Regions from separate parts of the Vibrio sp. KMM 9700 genome, predicted to be linked through region 1. Evidence: predicted binding sites of a transcription regulator. Region 1 holds the regulator's gene; each other region holds the start of a gene.
The links. Region 1 encodes PurR, which represses purine synthesis genes. Its sites were predicted from a motif close to TNANGNAAACGTTTNCNTNA; they were not measured.
Positions count from the first base shown of each region.

Region 1 (4,235 bases):
AAGATTGTTCCACAAGATTGGGATGGCATGATCCCATCACTGCTTGCGCGTAAATTTGACGGTATCATCGCTGCGATGTCGATTACCGAAGAGCGTAAAACTAAAGTTGATTTCACAAACAAATATGCTTTGGTACCAAACAAGTATATCGCGAAAAAAGATGCCAATCTTGACTTCACAGAAGAAGGTATGAAAGGCATGAAAATCGGTGTGCAACGTGCAACTACGCATGATAAATACCTAACAGACACTTATGGCGACAATGTTGAAGTAGTACGTTACGGCACATTCGATGAAGCATATCTTGATCTTGCAAACGGTCGTATCCAAGCTGTCCTTGGTGATGCATCAGCACTACAAAGTGGTGTATTAGATAAAGAAGGCGGCGAAGGTTACGAGTTTGTTGGTCCATCACTGACAGATCCTAAATGGTTTGGTGAAGGTTTCGGTATTGCAACGCGTAAGCAAGATAAAGACTTAACAGAGCAGTTAAATAAAGCAATCGAAGCGATCCGTGCTGACGGTACTTATGATGAGATTGCGAAAAAATACTTTAGCTATGATGTTTATGGTGACTAAACCTTGCTGACCATCAAGTTTTAATATTTGGTGAGCAAAGCAAACTGCCGCAGTGTTTTTTACTTCTGTGGCAGGATAAAGGATCTAGATCTTAGGATTTAGATCCTTACATACTCATGTAATATAATAAAAATTATTTTAAATATGTTAGATTTTCTACAAGGCTATGAAGCCTCGATTTTAAAAGGCGCTTGGGTCACAGTTGAAGTGGCGTTAGTTTCGCTTGTGCTTGCCGTTTTGTTTGGCCTATTGGGCGCGGTGGCAAAAATGTCTTCCAATCGCTGTTTGCGAATGGTTGCCACAACCTATACGACAATTATTCGTGGTATCCCCGATCTTGTGCTGATGATGCTGATCTTCTTTGGCGGTCAAGTCATGCTCAACAATAGCTTATACAGTTTAAATGAAACCTTTAATGCTTGGTTTTCTACCCCAGATAATTATGTTCAATACCTTCCAGATTATATAGACGTTAGCCCTTATGCGGCTGGTGTGTTAACCCTTGGCTTTATTTTCGGTGCTTATATGGCCGAAACCTTTCGTGGTGCGATGCTTGCGGTTGATCGCGGCGAACTTGAAGCGGCTACTGCTTATGGCATGTCCCCTTGGCAACGCTTTCACCGTGTGATGTTTCCACAAATGGTACGTCACGCACTGCCTGGCTTTGGTAATAACTGGCTGGTGCTACTTAAAACCACAGCTTTAGTTTCAATTATTGGCCTTGAAGACATGGTTCGAACTGGCGCACTCGCAGCAGGTTCTACCAAGATGCCGTTTACTTTTTATATGACGGTGGCGGTGATTTTCTTATTTTTCACCAGTATATCAACTGCGCTTTTGAAAGTCCTTGAGCGTAAATATGCGATCGCAGGAAGGTAGGTGATGGATTTTTCAGTAATTATTGATAGCTTACCGCTTTATGTGAGTGGCATGTGGACCACGCTTTGGCTGGTGGCCGTTTCCCTCGTGATTGGTTTAGTCCTTGCGGTTCCGACGGCGCTGGCGCGTGACAGTCGCTTTATGCCGGTTCGTTTGGTCAGTTGGAGTTATAGTTATTTCTTTCGTGGCACGCCACTTTTGATTCAGCTTTACCTTATTTATTATGGGATGGATCAGTTTGTTGCGGTGAAGGGCACTTTATGGGAAAACGCTTGGTTCTGCGCTATTGTTGCATTCTCGCTTAATACAGGGGCTTATACCTCAGAAATTATTCGCGGCGCGATTGCTGGCCTGCCAAGTGGTGAAGTGGAAGCTGCAAAAGCTTATGGGATGACGCCATTTAAGACGTATACGCGTATTATTTTGCCAAGTGCATTGCGTCGCGCACTGCCTGCATACAGTAATGAAGTTATATTTATGCTGCACGGCTCAGCGATTGCAGGGATTGTCACCATTTTAGACTTAACCGGTGTGGCACGTTTGGTTAACTCGCGTTATTACGCACCGTTTGAGGCTTACTTAACGGCTGGCTTATTCTATATGATCTTAAGTATGAGCTTGATTTGGCTATTTAAGCGCGCTGAAACGAAACTGCTCGCACATATGCGTCCCGTGGCTTAAGTTTAACTCAATACTATATATTTAGAAGGCGTCCTTGAGGCGTCTTTTTTGTTTATATGTTCCAATAAAAAAAGGTACAGCGAATCACTGTACCTTCTTCTTTATCAAGTAAACTTGTTTTTACTTAGCGTTTAAATCTTTCACCGATGCACGCTCAACCAACTCAGGTTGCATTTCAAACGTGCGTGGCTCGTGATCTTTATCTTTAATACGCGCCAGCAAAATCTCAAGCGCAGTTTTACCCGCGCGACGTTTTGGTTGGTGAATCGTTGTCAGCGGTGGCGAGAAATAAGGCGTTAAATCGATATTGTCATAGCCAATCACAGAAATATCTTCTGGTATGCGGATGCCGGCTTGCTGTAAACGACTCATCAGGCCCATTGCCATAATGTCGTTAAAACAGAAAATCGCAGTAGGTCGCTCCTTCATTGCAATGATTTTTTCAGCAGCAATCACAGCCGTATCACATTCAAAGTTACCTTCTAAAATCCAATCTTGGTTAAATTCTAGATTTGCTTCTTCATGCGCACGCTTAAAGCCACGAATACGCTCAATACATGCCACTTTATCAAAGTGACCACTCAGGCATGCAATCTTAGTATGACCCTTTTCAATCAGATACTTAGTTGCTAGATAGCCGCCTTCTTCTGAATTATCAATGATCTTATCCGCTTTTGAGTTCTCAGGGCCCCAGTCCATAATTACTTTTGGAATATCTGGGTGGGCATCAAGCATCTTGCAAAGATCTTCTGTTAAATCTGAGCACATCACAAGCAAACCATCGACACGTTTGCCTGCAAGCATACGGATATAGTCACGTTGCTTTTCAAAAATGCCGCCAGTATTACACAAAATCAAAGTGTAACCTTGACGATAGCAATAGCTCTCAACGCCATCGATCACTTCCGCAAAAAAAGGGTTATTGGATTGGGTCACTAACATGCCAATCGTGCTTGTCGTATTACATTTTAAGCTACGCGCCACAGCGCTCGGTGCATAATTTAATTCTTCAACAGCATCCATCACTTTTTTCTGTGTGGTTTCTGCGACGAAACGAGTTTTGTTAATCACGTGAGAAACGGTTGTGGTGGACACACCAGCAATGCGCGCGACATCTTTAATTGTTGCCATAAATAATCCTCATACCAATACATCTAGGCTAGATGTGGGATCAGTATGTTTAAAGTATAAGAAATTATGAAAGCACAGCCGCACTTGTTTAAGACAATGAGTAGTAAAAGTTACTTATCAGAAAAGAAAATACCGCCCAAGATTAGAGCGGTATGGCTAGCTTTCAATTAAGAAGCGTATATTAATGGGAAAAAGTCGATAAAACAATTATTTTCTGTGACTTTTATCACAATGCAAACGATTTCGTGGTGATTTATTGTGCCACTTCCTCTGAAGTGTTTGAATCAGGAGCGATTTGTTCTGTCACCTGATTTTGCTCGGTTGGCGTATCCATGACTGCCTCTTGTGATTCATCCGCCATCGGAGTTGCTTGCATGCTTTCTGTGTTATCGAGCGAGACATCACCACGAATATTTGACCACCAACGGCCGAGCTGCTCATACCAAAAACGTTCACTTTGTTCTAAATATTTAGCTTTCAGGGAATATTTCTCCCAAGGCTGCTGGATATTGGTATGTGCAAGGTAGTTGGTTGGCGCTGGAATAGGATCAAGCCCTGCGTCTTTAAACTCCATCATCGCGCGCGGCATGTGACTGGCCGAGGTCACTAAAACAAGACTTTTATCTTTGACATATAGCGCTGCTTGTCGGGCTTCTTCGTAGGTATCTTTTGGCGTTTCCAACAAGACAATTGAAGACTTTGAGACCCCAAGAGAGAGCGCAATATTAGCCATCACGCGGGCATTACTCAGCTCACTACCATTGGCATAGCCAGATAAAATCAGCTTGGAATTTGGATACATACGTAAGATACGTATCCCTTCAACGAGTCGCATTAAGCCTGAACGTGAGATTTCTGAAGTGATAGGCAATTCATCATCCAGCACGTGTCCACTGCCCATTACCATAATAAAATCAACTGGTTTTTCAACAGGTAAAAAACCGCGATATTCACGTTCAGTCGGC
Region 1 covers NZ_CM178589.1:37,972-42,206, forward strand. The annotation lists gene AC2VOY_RS00155 (ABC transporter substrate-binding protein) at 1-579, shown strand, start outside; gene AC2VOY_RS00160 (ABC transporter permease) at 724-1,458, shown strand; gene AC2VOY_RS00165 (ABC transporter permease) at 1,462-2,139, shown strand; gene purR (HTH-type transcriptional repressor PurR) at 2,260-3,270, opposite strand; gene elyC (envelope biogenesis factor ElyC) at 3,524-4,235, opposite strand, start outside.

Region 2 (4,235 bases), 570 kb from region 1:
TTGCCAGTTAAATCATCCGCTGCAGGGTTACCATCTTCTTCCGGCTCTGGATTGTGCACACGGGTATTTTTATAATCAAAACCTGTTGCAAAATAAAGATTTGGACGAATTCTAAAATAATATTTAGGCGTGACCTGTAAAACTTTACGGGTGTAGTCCACTTCATTTTGATTGCGCTGACCGGCATCATAGCCCACACCATAATAAATGTCTGGGCTGTTGGACAACTCACCTGTAAATTCAAATCTATGTAAACCACCATGCAGTAAAGTCGTACTATTGACGGTTATTCCTGCAGAAAGGTTTGAAGATAAGAAAGCATTAATCGTAATATTTGAAGGTTGGTGATCTGTGCCTTTCTCATCACCAATTTGATATAGGCCGACAGCAGATAAACCAAGCCCTACTTCCATCTCTGGGGTATAAAAAGGCCCTGGCAGGACAGAAAAATCTATGTCTTTACTGCTGTCATAGGTATCTGATGCGCCCATGTCGGCTAAAAACTTTTCGACAAATCCTTGCGGCGCATTTGGATCTTTGACCGTATCTTCAAATAAAGGCGTGACCGCAAACGAATTCACGCTGATCACAGATAAAATTGAGAATAGACTTAAAAGTAGAGCTTTTTTCATTAATAACGATACTCAAGGGCCGCGAAATAACTGTCACGATCACCAAATCCGAATTCAGTAATAATCCCCCAGCTACGATTGATCACATAGTTTGCACCAAGGGTTGTGTTCCACTCTGAATCTAGCTCTTGCTTGACTTTAAAGCGTCCATCAGGTGATATTTCATGAACGGCATTACCAATGGGACCACTCAAGATATCTGAGAGATTACCTGCCATTTCTTGCTGCACACCTTGATACATGCCGCCAACCCAAACACGTAGCTCATGGCCACCAGGATTAAAGCGATAACCGACACGTGGCGAGAACACGAGCGAGTCAATTTGACCACTTAAGATATCCAGCTCTGTGCGTGAGAAGTTAAGATCCATGATGGTAAACCAATTGCCCACCCCGCCCGCAAGCGTCATCCCAACACCATAGGTAAAGCCTTCGTAATCAAGCTTAAATGTGCCAACGCGACGTGATTCACCGTTACCAGCAGCGCCACATAAATCTTTATCATTTAAGATACCAGCTAAAATATTATCCGCTGGTGAATCAGGACGTAATGAGAAGCCAGGGCGATCAGAGCGGCAGGTAATCGGCGCTTCGCTATCCCCTTCGGTATAACCAATAAGACCATAAAAGTTCAAGAATGGCAGCACCCACATATCGGCGCGTAATGTAACGTTATCAGCAGTTTGATCAGCATCAGAGATATCTAAAAAATCATCAAACAAAGGGCCACTGATATCTGATAAGTCATCGAGATCCTCACCTAAGGCTCCGCCTAGTGCTTGGCCACTTAAATCAATGCTTTTAATATGAAGCGGTTGATCCATATTCATATAACTTAATGAAAAGCCGTATGCTTTAGGTAATTCATAGCCACGAGCACGTGCTTCTGGCCCCCAGATTGGGAACATGCGGTCATTTTCTGGATCATGTAATGGCTGGCTTAAACTAGCACTAGGCTCTTGTATTGATGATGGGCTTGTATTGGTCTCTTCAGCACTCACCCCCCAGCTTGCTAATAGCACAGGCATAAGAGTTGAAACACTTAATAGCTTTTTCATGATTGTCACTATTCCTATCAGCAAGGCCATCTGCCTTACTTAAAATTAATTGAATTCATCCATTGAGCCGGCAATCATAAGTCTTTTCATTAAGTTATATAGTCAATAACTTAGGTGCCACACTGCTCGCAAATATTAGCCGCGCATTATCTCACAAATTAAGCATTTGTGAATTAGATCAAGTGACCATATTTAATGTATGGAAAAAATTATCAATAAAAAAATGCGATTTGTTAAAGATTAACAACAAGTTATAAAGTATATAATATATTTATATAAAAGAGAAAAAGATAAGCTTTTGATGAGTAAGGATGATTAAAATCCACCGACTCTAGCGCTTGAAAGCAAGACTATCGTTTGAATAAAAGCAAAAACCCCAACACCAGAATAAACTTGATGTTGGGGTCTTAATATGGCACGCCCTGCAGGATTCGAACCTGCGGCCACATGCTTAGAAGGCACGTGCTCTATCCAACTGAGCTAAGGGCGCTTTGTGGGGGTGATTATACGAGTTTGATCTCTAAGGTCAATTATTTTCTATATAAAGCCTGTTAACTGCTTAAAAAAAATCCAACATTTTCAGCTTGATAAAAATACAAGTCGACTGCAAACGTTTGCTTCTAGCTATTTAAGATTTTTTTTGCGACAATAAGCGCGTTTTTTGACTCTGCTATTATTCAAGGAAAATCATGACAGCGCAAAATATAGACGGCAAATTGATTGCTCAAACTGTTCGCCAAGAAGTAAAACAAAAAGTCCAAGACCGTGTAGCCGCAGGGCTTAGAGCGCCAGGTTTGGCAGTCGTTTTAGTCGGTCAAGATCCTGCGTCTCAGGTGTATGTAGGAAGCAAGCGCCGTGCATGTGAAGAAGTCGGTTTTGTGTCTAAATCTTTTGATCTTGCAGATACTTCAACTGAAACAGAGATTCTAGAGCTAATTGATTCGCTTAACCAAGATCCGACCATTGATGGCATTTTGGTTCAGTTGCCTTTACCTGAAGGCGTTGACAGTACAAAAGTTTTAGAGCGCATCTCACCAGATAAAGACGTAGATGGCTTCCACCCTTATAACGTAGGCCGCCTATGTCAGCGTATTCCGCAACTTCGTTCATGTACACCAAAAGGTATTATGACACTGCTGGAACGCACTCAAATTACCACTCATGGCAAACATGCGGTTGTTGTCGGCGCATCCAATATCGTCGGCCGTCCAATGTCGCTTGAGTTATTGCTCGCTGGTTGTACAACCACAGTCTGCCACAGATTCACACATGATTTAGAACACTTTGTTAAACAAGCAGACATTCTTGTTGTCGCTGTCGGTCGTCCAAACTTTATTCCCGGCGCGTGGATAAAAGAAGGCGCGGTTGTGATCGATGTTGGGATTAACCGTTTAGACGATGGCCGTTTAGTTGGTGATGTGGAATATGATATTGCCAAAGAAAAAGCCAGCCATATCACGCCAGTGCCTGGTGGGGTTGGTCCAATGACAGTTGCAAGCCTTATCGAGAATACCTTAATAGCTTGTGAGATGTTCCATAGTTAATTTACCATAACGAGTGACTTGCTTCAGAGTTAGTCACTTGTATGTAAGCTAGAGACTAAAATGCCCCAGTCATGAGTATATTCTTGACTGGGGCATTGTTTTTAGCGCGCTTACTAAAGAAAGCTTATTGCATAATACGATCAGCAAGAATACTTACTGAGAGCGCAAAATAATGCGAACGGTTCCACTTCATTAAGACTTGATAGTTGTTATAGATTAAATACGCGCGACCATTTTCATCGTCTGGTTCAATCAGCCATGCATCGATATCAACATTCGTTGGCAGCGCAGTACCGTTTAAGTTGGTCACGCCAAGCGCTGCCCACTCACTTAGTTTTTTGGCTTTTTCTTGCTCACGACCAACCACAGCTTCGCCCAATCCTTTTGGTGCTTTCACTTGACGGCCCCAAGTATAGCCATCTTGCCAACCGGATTCTTTCAAATAATTCGCTGTTGATGCAAAGACATCCGCCGTATTCAACCAAATATCTTTTTTGCCATCGCCATTACCATCTTGAGCAAACTTTAAGAATGAGCTTGGCATAAACTGGCATTGCCCCATCGCTCCGGCCCAAGAGCCTTTCATACGCTCAATACTGATATGGCCTTCATCTAAAATTTGTAGCGCTTCCATGACTTCGTTGCGAAAAAATTCTTCACGACGGCCATCATAGGCAAGCGTCGTCAATGCATCGATAACCGAATAATTGCCTTGGATTTTACCAAAGCTGCTTTCAACGCCCCACAGCGCAACTATGTATTGTGGCGCAACCCCATACTCATCACTAATACGTTTCAAAGTCGGGTAGTTTTCTTGATATTTACGTTTTGCAATCGCCACTTTCCAATCCGGCACAGCTTTTGGTAAATATTCATCTAAGGTTTGACGCTTTTCTGGCTGATTTTTATCTGCCGTGACTGCGCGTGGCTTAAAGGTCACATTTGCAAATGCCTTATCGATAATAGGTTGTGAAATTCCCTTTTGAGCCGCTTCTTGTTTT
Region 2 covers NZ_CM178589.1:610,934-615,168, forward strand. The annotation lists gene AC2VOY_RS02705 (BamA/TamA family outer membrane protein) at 1-632, opposite strand, end outside; gene AC2VOY_RS02710 (hypothetical protein) at 632-1,690, opposite strand; tRNA gene AC2VOY_RS02715 (tRNA-Arg) at 2,104-2,180, opposite strand; gene folD (bifunctional methylenetetrahydrofolate dehydrogenase/methenyltetrahydrofolate cyclohydrolase FolD) at 2,380-3,234, shown strand; gene AC2VOY_RS02725 (lytic murein transglycosylase) at 3,359-4,235, opposite strand, start outside.
Region 2: the regulator PurR is predicted to act here: its motif matches at 2,293-2,312, upstream of folD (bifunctional methylenetetrahydrofolate dehydrogenase/methenyltetrahydrofolate cyclohydrolase FolD).

Region 3 (4,235 bases), 700 kb from region 1:
GCTGCGTGAAGAGAAGGGCTTGTCGATTATTGATGCTGCGATGGAAGCGGCGCGTATACGTTTTCGCGCTGTACAGATGACCGCCTTTGCCTTTATTTGGGGTGTTTTCCCGCTGATTATTGCAACAGGCGCAGGCGCGGCATCACGTCACTCATTAGGCTTTACGGTATTTGGTGGGATGATCCTCTCAACCTTTATCGGCACGCTGTTAACGCCAGTGTTCTTTGTTGCAATGCAAAGCTTGCGAGAGAAGTTTAAGAAAAAGCCGGCCTTAGAAAAGGTGCAAGAGGTTGAAGCTGAGTAATTCACTTTAATATACTTGGTGCTATGATTTGGCTATAAAGCTACAAGGCGCCGAATATAACTAATTCTCAAAATAACCGGGCCTCAAAATAAAACTCCAACTGGATTTAACTCTAAATGTTAGACGTTAAGTTCGTTGGAGTTTTTTATTGGATTAAATTTGCTTGGTTTTTGAAATATCGACAACGCGCGCTTCAATCACACCATCGGCGACTTGGGTCTGGATGAGCTCGCCAATATTCACATCTTTCACGCTTTGAACTAGCGTCTTGTCTTGGGTATAACTCATACTATAGCCACGTTTTAAGGTTGAGAGTGGGCTGACTGCATCAAGTTTATCTGCCATACGCGCAAACTGGTGATCTTTTAATAGCATCTGATGCTTCACGCCTTGCTCTAAACGAGTTTTTAGCTCATCGAGTTTATATTGATGTTGTTTAAGTTTTTGCGCAGGATTTTGATACGCCAAGCTTTGGTTTAAACGCTCAAGCTTATGCTGATTGGCATTTAGCTTTTTCTCCATCGCCCATTTTAAGCGTGCATTAAAATCATCTAGCTTTTGCGCCTGACGGTTAAGGTTATGCTCAGGGTGCTGGCGATCGATTCTGTGTTTTAAGTGCGTGAGTTTCGTATCTAAACGAGAGAAAACTAAGCTCATTGCTTTCGTTAATGCCGTTAACTGGCTTTGCAGGGCAACTTTTTTATGACTTTGATCTTGGCTGACTAACTCTGCCGCCGCCGATGGGGTTGGCGCACGCATATCTGCCACAAAATCACTAATGGTCACATCCACTTCATGGCCGACAGCGCTAATAATTGGGATTTGGCTTGAGGCAATAGTGCGCGCAACCACTTCATGGTTAAAGCACCACAAGTCTTCTAGTGAGCCGCCACCACGTCCGACAATTAATACATCGACTTCATTACGCATATTGGCGCGTCCAATGGCTTGGGCAATACTAAAGGCTGCCGCTTCACCTTGGACTTGGGTTGGGTAGATAATCACGCGCAAACCTGGGTCTCGACGTTTTAAAACATTTAAAATATCATGCAAGGCGGCGCCAGTTTTAGAGGTGATCACGCCAATCGTTTTTGGGTGCAGTGGCAGGGGACGCTTTTGTGATTGAGCAAATAAGCCTTCTGCTGCCAGCTTCATTTTTAAGGCTTCAAATTCTTGCTGGAGTTTACCATCGCCTTCGGGCTGCATGGATTCAATAATAAGTTGGTAATCCCCACGCGGCTCATATAAAGATAAACGCGCTTTGACTAACACTTGCTGGCCATTTTTAGGCGCAAATGTGACGCGGCGGTTTGAGCCTTTAAACATAGCGCATTTCACTTGCGCACGTGAATCTTTCAAAGTCAGATACCAGTGGCCTGAAACCGGCGCCGAAAAGTTTGAGATCTCGCCAACGAGCCACACAATCCCCATTTCATTTTCAAGTAATAAGCGCACTTGAGCATTGAGACTTGAAACGGTAAATATATTGCTTTTGGTTGTCGCCGCTTGGCTATGGTTTTGATACACGTACAGACCTTTAAGTTTTCAAGAAAGGAAATTAAATCTTAACATAAGTTTAAGCAAAACAGGCAATAATCAAGGTGAATGGACTGGCGCTGAGGGATTAATTTTAGGTTTAAAAAAATCTCAAAAAACGCTAGTCAAACGTTTGCGTCGGGCGTATAATCCGTTCGCAATATAAATCCTAAATCACTTTATTATGCGAAACGATAAAGTGATGCTTAAATCATTAAGCGGATTTTGTCCTCAACCTGATGTGAGATATATTGCAATGCTACGAATCGCTAAAGAAGCTTTAACCTTTGATGACGTTCTCCTTGTTCCTGCCCACTCGAACGTCCTTCCGAACAATGTTGATCTTCGCACTCAACTAACCAAAAATATCACTTTAAATATTCCTATGATTTCTGCGGCTATGGATACAGTCACAGAGGCGCGTTTAGCTATCGCTTTGGCGCAAGAAGGTGGTATCGGCTTCATTCATAAAAATATGTCGATTGAACAGCAAGCACAGCAAGTTCACCTTGTGAAAATCTATGAAGCTGGTGTGGTGAGTCATCCTATTACAGTTCAACCTGAGCAAACGATTGCTGATGTCAAAGCACTGACAGCAGAGCACGGTTTTGCTGGCTTCCCAGTTGTGACTGAAAACAAAGAATTGGTTGGTATTATCACAGGTCGTGATATTCGTTTTGTTACGGATCTAACCAAAAAAGTGTCAGATGTAATGACGCCAAAAGACAAGCTCGCAGCAGTCAAAGAAGGCGCAACCCAACAAGAAGTTCAACAATGCATGCAAGAGCACCGCGTTGAAAAAGTTCTTGTGGTTAATGATGCGTTCCAACTTTCAGGCATGATCACAGCAAAAGACTTCCAAAAAGCAGAGCGTAAACCAAATGCATGTAAAGATGCACAAGGTCGCCTACGTGTTGGCGCAGCAGTTGGCGCAGGCGCTGGCAACGAAGAGCGCGTGAAAGCTCTCGTTGAAGCTGGCGTTGATGTTTTGCTTATCGACTCTTCACATGGTCACTCTCAAGGCGTTCTTGATCGCATCAAAGAGACTCGCGCGCAATACCCTGATCTAGAAATTATTGGCGGTAACGTGGCAACAGCAGCTGGTGCACGCGCACTGATTGATGCTGGCGTTTCAGCGGTTAAAGTTGGTATTGGCCCAGGTTCAATCTGTACGACTCGTATCGTTACAGGTGTTGGCGTTCCACAAATTACTGCAATTTCTGACGCAGCAGGCGCAGCCGCTGAGTTTGGCATTCCTGTTATCGCTGATGGCGGCATCCGTTTCTCTGGTGATATCTGTAAAGCTATCGTTGCTGGCGCATCATGTGTGATGGTTGGCTCTATGTTTGCAGGAACAGAAGAAGCACCGGGTGAAGTTGAACTTTATCAAGGCCGTGCATACAAATCTTACCGTGGCATGGGCTCACTTGGCGCAATGTCACAAGGTTCATCTGACCGTTATTTCCAAAGTGATAATGCGGCAGATAAACTTGTCCCTGAAGGCATCGAAGGGCGCATTGCATATAAAGGCCACTTGAAAGAAATCATCCATCAACAAATGGGTGGCTTACGTTCAAGCATGGGTCTAACGGGTAGCCCAACAATTGAAGACATGCGCACCAAAGCTGAATTTGTACGCATCTCTGGCGCAGGTATGCAAGAGTCTCACGTGCATGATGTGCAAATCACGAAAGAAGCTCCGAACTATCGTTTAGGGTAAAATTTCATTCTCATCGGGTTTGAGCCCAATGACTGCATCGAAGGTGCTCTTGACGTTTGTCAACTCCGCACCTTCTCTTTGCTTTTTAACTCAATACCTGCGTGATAATTTAAATTTTTTTAAGCATATTACTTAATTAATAGAGAAAACGAATGACAACCAATATTCATGCTGAACGCATCTTAATTTTAGACTTTGGCTCTCAATATACTCAGTTAATTGCCCGCCGCATTCGTGAAATCGGTGTTTACTGTGAGCTTTGGAGCTGGGATGTCTCTGAAGAAGATATTCGTGAATTTAATCCAAACGGTATTATCCTTTCGGGTGGCCCTGAAAGCGTGACAGCTGAAAACTCACCACGCGCACCACAATATGTATTTGAAGCCGGCGTACCTGTCTTTGGTATTTGCTACGGCATGCAAACTATGTCTGAGCAGCTTGGTGGTAAAGTTGCTGGTTCAAATGAGCGTGAATTTGGTTATGCACAAGTTGCGCTTGTCAATGAGTGTGGTTTGTTTGAAAAAATCGAAGACGCAATCAGCGAAGATGGCAAACCACTGCTTGATGTTTGGATGAGTCACGGCGACAAAGTTGTTGAAATTCCAGAAGGTTTTAACAAGGTTGCGCAAACGGATACTTGTCCTTATGCAGCGATGTCAAACCCTGAAAAACGTT
Region 3 covers NZ_CM178589.1:738,080-742,314, reverse strand. The annotation lists gene AC2VOY_RS03355 (efflux RND transporter permease subunit) at 1-304, shown strand, start outside; gene xseA (exodeoxyribonuclease VII large subunit) at 458-1,735, opposite strand; gene guaB (IMP dehydrogenase) at 2,097-3,560, shown strand; gene guaA (glutamine-hydrolyzing GMP synthase) at 3,713-4,235, shown strand, end outside.
Region 3: the regulator PurR is predicted to act here: its motif matches at 1,962-1,981, upstream of guaB (IMP dehydrogenase).